Regions from separate parts of the Roseburia yibonii genome, predicted to be linked through region 2. Evidence: predicted binding sites of a transcription regulator. Region 2 holds the regulator's gene; the other holds the start of a gene.
The links. Region 2 encodes Rex, which represses fermentation and respiration genes when NADH is low (regulators of the CRP and FNR family bind a similar motif). Its sites were predicted from a motif close to ATTGTTAANTANTTAACAAT; they were not measured.

Region 1: gap (type I glyceraldehyde-3-phosphate dehydrogenase) is a predicted target of Rex. The motif match lies at 2,776-2,795, and genes of this name have one in related genera.

What each region holds. Positions count from the first base shown of each region.
Region 1 is NZ_JACOQH010000001.1:202,870-207,778, reverse strand. It holds gene H8Z76_RS01030 (putative polysaccharide biosynthesis protein) at 1-361, opposite strand, end outside; gene nifS (cysteine desulfurase NifS) at 462-1,643, shown strand; gene H8Z76_RS01020 (histidinol-phosphatase HisJ family protein) at 1,691-2,494, opposite strand; gene gap (type I glyceraldehyde-3-phosphate dehydrogenase) at 2,905-3,921, shown strand; gene H8Z76_RS01010 (phosphoglycerate kinase) at 4,081-4,909, shown strand, end outside.
Region 2 is NZ_JACOQH010000002.1:319,367-324,275, reverse strand. It holds gene H8Z76_RS04405 (NADP-dependent isocitrate dehydrogenase) at 1-271, shown strand, start outside; gene abc-f (ribosomal protection-like ABC-F family protein) at 303-2,225, shown strand; gene H8Z76_RS04395 (redox-sensing transcriptional repressor Rex) at 2,328-2,969, shown strand; gene H8Z76_RS04390 (hypothetical protein) at 2,991-3,632, shown strand; gene H8Z76_RS04385 (NAD(P)H-hydrate dehydratase) at 3,685-4,909, shown strand, end outside.

The sequences.
Region 1 (4,909 bases), on a different contig from region 2:
CCAGATAGCCTGCGGCGAGTGCATCGGCATACCGGCATAAAAAAGTGCAGGCAGACAGGGAACTGGCGATGGAAAGGAAAAAACCTGCGTACAGGCAGAGAAATGCCTCGCCGGTGCGCCCGCTGCCGTATTTTTCCGCGGTAAATTTAGAGACTGCGGTCTGGATACCGGAAGAAGTAAGTGAGATACAGAGCGCTAAAAGAGGAAAAATAAGCTGGTAAATTCCGATTCCCTCCGCACCAATCGTACGGCTCAGGAATATTCTATAGAAGAAACCGATTACCCTGCTTAGGGATCCTGCAAGGGTAAGGAGCAGGGTCCCTGCGACAAGTGAATTTTTAAGGGGCAGGCTGTGTTTCAAGAAAAGACCTCCTTTGAAAAAAGCTGGTCGGATTTTCTTTAATATATGTGGCGCAAGAAAGAGAAAGAACAAAATGTAAGGCAAAATTGGAGGGAATCAAATGCCGGGAATGATATATCTGGACCATGCGGCTACCACGCAGATCGCTCCGGAAGTACTGGAAGCAATGCAGCCTTTTTTATTTGGAAAATACGGAAACGCATCCACACTGTATGATCTTGGCAAGATCAGCAAAGAGGCGGTGGAACATGCGCGCAGGCAGGCTGCGGATGTGATCGGGGCAAAACCGGAGGAAATTTATTTTACGTCGGGCGGAAGCGAGGCAGACAACTGGGCGTTAAAAACAGCTGCCAGGATGTACCGGAGAAGAGGAAACCATATCATTACGACAAAGATAGAGCATCATGCGGTTTTAAACAGCTGTAAGGCACTCGAGGAGGAGGGCTTTTCGGTCACTTATCTGAATGTGGATGAAGAGGGAAGAGTAAGAACAGAAGAATTAAAGCGGGCGATCCGGCCGAATACGATCCTGATCTCTGTCATGTACGCGAACAATGAGATCGGAACGATACAGCCGATCGATGAGATCGCGAAGATCGCGAAAGCAAGAAGGATCCTGTTCCATACGGATGCGGTGCAGGCGTATGGGCAGATCCCGATCTCGGTGCAGCAGACACCGCTTGATATGCTGAGCACGAGCAGCCATAAACTCTATGGGCCAAAAGGAGTCGGATGCTTATATATCAGAGAGGGAACGCCGTTAAAATCCTACATTGACGGAGGTGGACAGGAACGGGGAAAACGTGCGGGAACCGAGAATGTTCCGGGGATTGTTGGCTTTGGGAAGGCATCGGAGCTTGCACGGATCGAAATGCCGTACCGGATAGCGCGGGAGACGAGACTGCGGGATGAACTGATAAAAAATGTACTGCGTGAGATCCCGTATACACGGTTGAACGGAGGGAGAGAGAACCGGCTGCCCAACAACGCGAACTTCTGTTTTCAGTTTGTGGAGGGAGGAAACCTGTTAGTTCTTCTTGATATGAAAGGAATCTGCGCATCTACTGCATCCGCCTGTTCCGCGGGAGAAAAACCGGTGTCTCATGTGTTAAAAGCGATCGGAGTGCCGGAGGAGATCGCGGCGGGATCGCTCCGTCTTACGCTCGGAAAGAATACGACACCCGAAGAGATCGCCTATACCGTGGAATGTTTGAAAGAATGTGTCAGAAAACTCCGGGAAAAATCACTTGCGTATAAAGAGTACGAAAAGACCCTGCGGTGAAAGAAAAAGATCAGGACAGACGAAACAGGTCTGCCCTGATCTTTGTATCACGGGAGCTTATAAAATTCCGGTTTCCGGTTTTGGAAGACGGTATAATAGGAAAAACCGCATGCTTTTAACAGATCCGGTACCGTCTTAAAATCATACGCGACATGCTCCGGCTGGTGCGCGTCCGCACCGATCGTCAAGATCTCGCCGCCAAGCTCATGGTAGCGGCTTAAAATCTCCTCGGAAGGATTCGGGTGGCCAAGCCCGTATTTAAAACCGCCGGTGTTGATCTCAATGCCTCTGCCGAGGAAGATCAGCTTTTTTAAGATCTCGTCAAGCACGTCGGCGTATTTCGCATAGGTGTAGTCGGCGTTGCGGTTCGGACCGTAGCGGACGACGTAATCAATGTGGCCGTAAACGTCAAAATCGGTAAACGCGTCTAAATTCTCCAGAATGGAAACAAAATATTCGGTGTAGGCTTCCTGTTCTGTCTTGCCATCGAAAAAGGAAAAGTAATAGGGATCTTTTCCGTGTACCACATGGGAAGAACCGATCACAAAATCAAAAGGATATCCGTCCGTCACATCGGAGAGCCTTTTTGCCAGATGCGGCTGAAGTCCGAGCTCGATGCCCCACAGAACGGAGATCTTTTTTTTATATTTTTCTTTTAAGGAAAAAATGCGTTCCTGGTAGGCGGGAAAATCCAAAAGAAAAAGTTCCGGTTCTTCCGGGTAGTCGTAATCCAGATGATCGGTAAAGCAGATGCCGTCCAACTGTTTCTCGATGGCGCTTTGTATCATGAGTTCCGGGTCGGCGTCACTGTCACCGGAAAAAGCGCAGTGCATATGTGTATCCCAAAGCATAGAGTATCCTCCTTAGTAGTCCATATAACAGGTATCAGATAATCTTATTATAGAAAGAAAAGAAAGCGGATTTCAATAGGAATCCCGAAAAAACAGCGGATACAGGCAATTTTTGCACGATTGTTCCAACAAAAAAAGGAAATTGTATTTGTGGAAAAACAATTCCTTATACACATTATACAGAAAAAGGAACAACTATTTTAACATTTTGTCAAAATAAACAGGGAATATGGAATAAATACTTGTAAAATCTGTTAGAATACGAATTGGGAAGAAAAGAAATGGTGAAAAAATTAACAAAGTGTAGAAACCCACTTGAATTTTGCGGTGAAATTAGTTAGAATAATAGCAGTTGGGCGGACAAGTCCAAAGAAAAAGAATCTTAATCAAAATTTAGGAGGAATTAAGACATGGCAGTAAGAGTAGCAATTAATGGTTTCGGCCGTATCGGTCGTCTTGCATTCAGACAGATGTTTGGAGCAGAAGGATACGAAGTAGTAGCAATCAACGATTTAACAAGCCCGAAGATGTTAGCACATTTATTAAAATATGATTCATCTCAGGGTAAATATGAATTAGCAGACAAGGTATCTGCTGGTGAAGATTCTATCACTGTTGATGGAAAAGAAATCAAGATCTACGCTTTCCCGGATGCAAACAACTGCCCATGGGGAGAATTAAAAGTAGACGTTGTATTAGAGTGCTCCGGCTTCTATACAAGCAAAGAAAAAGCACAGGCTCACATCAATGCTGGTGCTCGTAAAGTTGTTATCTCAGCTCCGGCTGGAAATGACCTTCCTACCATCGTTTACAATACAAACCATGAGACACTGAAAGCAACAGATACTATCATTTCTGCAGCTTCTTGTACAACAAACTGCTTAGCACCTATGGCTGACGCATTAAATAAATTTGCTCCGATCCAGTCTGGTATCATGGTAACAATCCATGCTTACACTGGTGATCAGATGACTCTTGACGGACCGCAGAGAAAAGGCGATTTAAGAAGATCAAGAGCAGCAGCAGTAAACATCGTTCCGAACAGCACCGGTGCTGCAAAAGCAATCGGACTTGTTATTCCGGAATTAAACGGAAAATTAATCGGATCTGCTCAGCGTGTTCCGGTTCCGACTGGTTCTACTACAATCTTAACAGCAGTTGTTAAGAAAGCAGATGTAACTGTTGACGCAATCAATGCAGCTATGAAAGCAGCAGCTAACGAATCCTTCGGATACAACGAAGACCTCATCGTATCTTCTGATATCGTTGGAATGAGATATGGCTCATTATTTGATGCTACTCAGACAATGGTTTCTAAAGTTGGTGATGATTTATACGAAGTACAGGTTGTTTCTTGGTATGACAACGAGAACAGCTACACATCTCAGATGGTTCGTACAATCAAATACTTCTCTGAATTAGCATAATCAATCTGCAAATTGCGGAATAACGTCGCGGAATGAGAATTCATTCATGCGGATAAGACTCAACGCAGGGTCCGGTCTTTTTGGGACCGGAGCCTGCGTTGTTGTCTGTAAAAAAGAAAATTTCAGGCAGAGCCTGTCAGGTTAAAAGGAGGACATAGTATGTCATTAAACAAAAAATCAGTAGATGATATCAATGTAAAGGGAAAAAGAGTTCTTTGCAGATGTGATTTCAACGTTCCGTTAAAGGATGGAAAGATCACAGATGAAAACCGTCTGGTTGCAGCACTTCCGACCATCAAGAAACTGATCGCAGACGGCGGAAAGGTTATCCTTTGCTCCCATCTTGGAAAAGTAAAAACAGAAGAAGATAAAAAGACAAAGACACTTGCTCCGGTAGCAGTAAGACTTTCCGAATTATTAGGACAGGAAGTAAAATTCGTAGCAGATCCGGAAGTAGTAGGCCCGAACGCAAAGGCTGCTGTTGAAGCAATGAAAGACGGAGAAGTGATCTTACTTGAGAATACACGTTTCAGAGCGGAAGAGACAAAGAACGGCGAAGCATTCTCCAAAGATCTTGCTTCTATCTGTGATGTATTCGTAAACGATGCATTCGGTACCGCACACAGAGCACACTGCTCTAACGTAGGTGTTGCAGCTTTAGTTGACACTGCAGTTGTAGGTTACCTGATGCAGAAAGAGATCGATTTCCTTGGAAATGCAGTAGAGAATCCGGTCAGACCGTTCGTTGCGATCCTCGGTGGCGCAAAAGTTGCAGATAAGTTAAACGTTATCTCCAACCTGCTTGAGAAATGCGATACCCTGATCATCGGTGGTGGTATGGCTTATACATTCTTAAAAGCAAAAGGATATGAGATCGGAAAATCTTTAGTAGATGATACCAAGATCGATTACTGCAAGGAAATGATGGAAAAAGCAGAAAAACTTGGAAAGAAATTACTTCTTCCGGTAGATTCTGTTGTAGCAGCAG
Region 2 (4,909 bases):
CAAACATTTAAAAGGTGAGGAAACATCCACAAACTCCGTTGCCACCATTTTTGCATGGAGTGGAGCACTCAGAAAGCGCGGAGAATTGGATCAGATCCCGGAACTTGTGAATTTTGCAGATAAACTGGAAAAGGCTTGCCTTACCACCATTGAATCTGGTAAAATGACAAAGGATCTGGCACTGATCACCTCATTGCAGGATCCGACCGTATTAAACAGCGAGAATTTTATTAAAGCAATAAGAGAAACATTAGAGGCATCCCTTTCCTAACTGGAAGGGATGTCCCTTTTAGGAGGAAATTATGATCTTAGCCTGTCAGAATATCAGTAAATCCTTTGGGACAGACGAAATAATAAAAAACGCGTCTTTTCATATCGAGGAAAATGAAAAGGCGGCGATCGTCGGGATCAACGGCGCCGGAAAATCAACCATGTTAAAGATCATCATGCAGGAGATCGATGCGGATGAGGGAACGGTGACGGTTGCGAAGGGAAAGACGATCGGTTATCTGGCACAGCATCAGGAACAGGATTCGGACAAAACGATCTACGAGGAAGTGCTTTCCGTCAAACAGCCGGTGATCGAGATGGAAAAACGCCTGCGGGCGATGGAAGATGCCATGAATGGCTGTGACGCGGATGAGATGGAAAAACTGCTTGCCGATTATAATAAACTGAACCATGAATTTGAACTGCAGGAAGGCTATGCGTATAAAAGTGAAGTAACGGGCGTCTTAAAGGGACTCGGCTTTGGAGAGGAAGATTTTGACAAGAAAATGTCGGAACTTTCCGGCGGACAGAAGACCAGAGTCGCTTTGGGACGTCTTTTGGTGACAAAACCGGATATCATTCTCCTCGATGAGCCGACCAACCACCTGGATATGAATTCAATCGCATGGCTGGAAACCTATCTGATGAATTATAAAGGGGCAGTCATCATCGTATCGCATGACCGGTATTTCCTTGACCGGGTCGTGACAAAGGTGATCGAGGTGTTCCAGCACCGGGTTTCGGTCTTCCTTGGAAATTATTCCGACTACGCCGTAAAAAAGAAAAGCGCCAGAGAGGCACTGCTGCGGCAGTATTACAATCAGCAGCGTGAGATCAAACATCAGGAAGAAGTGATCACAAAATTAAAATCCTTCAACCGTGAAAAATCCATCAAGCGGGCGGAAAGCCGTGAAAAAATGCTCGATAAGATGGAACGCCTGGAAAAACCGGTCGAAGACAACACGGATATCCACATTACATTAGAGCCGAATATCGTAAGTGGAAATGACGTGATGAAAGTGGAAGGACTGGCAAAGCAGTTTGACGGCAATTACCTGTTTTCCGGAATCGATTTTGAAATCAAGCGCGGAGAGCGTGTGGCGCTGATCGGCAATAACGGAACCGGAAAGACGACGATGTTAAAGATCATAAACGGTCTGATCGCGCCGGATGGCGGAGAAGTACGGCTTGGAACCAATGTTCACATCGGCTATTACGATCAGGAGCACCATGTCCTTCATATGGAAAAGACACTGGTGGAGGAGATCTCGGATGATTATCCGTATCTGAACAATACGCAGATCCGCAATGTCCTTGCCGCTTTCCTTTTTACCGGGGATGATGTGTTTAAGCGGATCGGTGACCTGAGCGGTGGAGAACGCGGACGGGTGTCCCTTGCGAAGCTGATGCTCTCGGAAGCCAATTTCCTGATCCTCGATGAGCCGACCAACCATCTGGATATCACATCAAAGGAGATTCTGGAATCTGCACTGAATCAATATACCGGAACCGTGTTTTTCGTATCGCATGACCGTTATTTTATCAATCAGACCGCAACGCGTGTCCTGGATCTTACGGGAAAAACAGTGATCAATTACATTGGAAATTACGATTACTATCTGGAAAAGCGTGAGGAACAGACGGCGTTCCATGTAACTGCCGGGCAGGCGGAAGCGCGTGTGCCGGAAAAAACAAGTGCCGTGAAAATGGACTGGGAACAGCAGAAAAAAGAGCAGGCAAGGATCCGCAAACAGGAAAATGCAATCAAAAAAGTAGAGGCGGACATTGAAGCAAAAGAACAGGCAATCGCAGAGATCGATGAGAAGCTGGCAGATCCGGCAATCGCAACCAATTCGGCAAAATTAAATGAACTTGGCAGCCTGCGCGCAAAGGAGCAGGAGGCTTTGGATGAACTGTACGAGCAATGGGAGACATTGTCCTCAGAGCTCGGATAAACAAATTGTGAAAAAATTGTCGTTAAATTTTTGACACATTGACAGTCCGACCGGAAAAACATATAATAAGTACATCAATGGAATGACCAGTCAGGGGGTACTATCGTGGGAAAAGAGATTTCACAGGCAGTAATTCGCAGAATGCCGCGATATTACAGATATTTGGGAGAACTGCTCGATGAAGGCGTGGAACGTATTTCTTCCAATGAGTTGAGTTCCAGGATGCAGGTCACCGCTTCCCAGATCCGGCAGGATCTGAACAATTTTGGCGGTTTTGGACAGCAGGGCTATGGCTATAACGTGAAATATCTTTACGAAGAAATCGGAAAGATACTGGGATTGAATGAAAAACACAATATCATTGTGATCGGTGCCGGAAATCTGGGTCAGGCACTGGCAAATTATGTAAAATTTGAAAAACTCGGTTTTGTGATCATCGGACTGTTTGACGTAAACCCGGCATTAAAGGGCACGCTGGTCCGTGGGATCGAAGTGCGTATGTTAGATGAACTGGCAGATTTTGTGAAAGATCACAAGGTGGATATTGCGACGCTTACCATGCCGAAAGAGGCTGCGGATTCGGTGGCGGATCTGGTAGTCAGCCTTGGCATCCATGCAATATGGAACTTCGCGCATGTGGATCTTCAGGTGCTGGATGAGAATGTTGTAGTAGAGAATGTACATCTCTCCGATAGCCTGATGCAGTTGTCTTATAACATTGTAAAGAGTCATACGAAAGAATAAAACATAAGGTGCAAAAGATATATGGGGGACAAAAAAGAATTTAAAGAAGCATTGTCCGGCAAAAAAGTGCCGTTACTTACCCTGGATCAGAAGTGGCATCAGTTGTTTGAACGAAACGGAAAACCTATCCGGGTACAGAGGCTTGAGGATAAGATCAAGGGGCTGTTGACGAAACAGGCGCGGGCAAATCAGAAATATCAGGATCTGAAAAAATTAAAAAATACGCTGATGGACAATATCGTTTTGAATATGAAGGGAACGGAAGAAAATCAGGGAGATACGGTATCGGCAAAACGACTGGAGGAGGATCGCAGGCTGATCGATGAGATCAACGGAAAGATTGCGGCCTGCGAAAAGGAGCTGGACGAGATCCCTGAAAAAATAGACGAACTGAACCGTACCCTGATGTTGGAGACGATGGATTATTGTTACCGCGAGATGAAAAGCAATGCGGAGCAGATCAAATTTTTGTCAGACTGGCTTGCAAGAACAAGGCGGGAGATCAAAAAGAATGTCGTGATCAAGCAGAACAGGGAGATCATGAACCGGCAGCTTTATGCGTATATGCATGATATCTTCGGTGCGGACGTGATCGATATCTTTGATCTGAAATACCACAGTCCGGGGGGAGATTTTGACGATGACCCGGAAGAAAAAGAATGATCGATGGAGACGCTTCGCCGGAGGGCGGGGCGTTTTTTAAAGAGGTGACAGGATGGAATACCTTGTAAACGCGCGGGAAATGAAAAACTGCGACAAAAATACGATTGAATTTTATAAGATGTCATCTGACGTGCTGATGGAGCGGGCGGCGCTTGCGGTTGTGAAAAAGATCAGACAGCAGGGGTATGACACGACACAGGTGCTTGTGGTATGCGGGACCGGAAATAATGGCGGCGACGGAGTAGCCGTTGCGCGCATTCTGTATGAACAGGGCGTTTCGACGCGTATCCTGCTTGCAGACGCGTCACACGCATATTCGGATGGCATGAAAAACCAGCTTGCCATAGCAGAAAACTATGGAGTCCCGATACTGACGGAATGGGAAGAAGCTGCGGATACACTGATCGTTGACGCAATCTTCGGGATCGGGCTTTCGAGACAGATCGAGGGAAAGACGGCAGATCTGATCCGGAAGATAAATGAAAAAAATGTGCCGGTTGTCGCGGTGGACATTGCGTCCGGGATCTCTGCGGACAATGGAGCGGTACTTGGCTGCGCCGTGAAAGCGGATATGACGGTCACATTCGCGTTTAAAAAGTTAGGGCAGCTGTTATATCCGGGAGCAGACTATACCGGAAAGCTTTTTGTATGTGATATCGGGATCACAAAAAAGAGCTGGTTAGAGAAAAAGCCCTCTTATTTCGCACTGGAAAAAGAGGATTTAAAGAATCTTCCGAAACGCGAAAACAGATCCAATAAAGGAAGTTATGGAAAGGTGCTTCTGATTGCAGGATCCTCGGATATGGGAGGAGCGGCGGTCTTCGCGTCTGCGGCGGCGTATGCGTCGGGCTGCGGACTGGTCAAAGTAGTTACCGCGGAGGAAAACCGCACGGCACTGCTTACCAAAGTCCCGGAGGCAATCCTTTCCACCTATGCGGGAAAGAAGCTTGACCGGAATGAACTGATAACGTCTGTGAAATGGGCAGATGTGGTTGCGATCGGCCCCGGGATCGGGACAGATACCGTGGCACGGGAAATGGTAAAGACCGTGCTTGAGGTGGCTGCCGTCCCGATCGTTATGGATGCGGATGCCTTAAACATCCTTTCGGAAGATATCAATGTCCTGTTAAGACCACACACCGAGCTTATCGTGACACCGCATCCGGGCGAAATGGCAAGGCTTGCCTGCGCGTCGGTATCGTATGTCAAAGATAACCTGATCGCGCAGGCGGAGGAATTTGCGCGCGCGTACAATGTCATATGCGTGTTAAAGGACG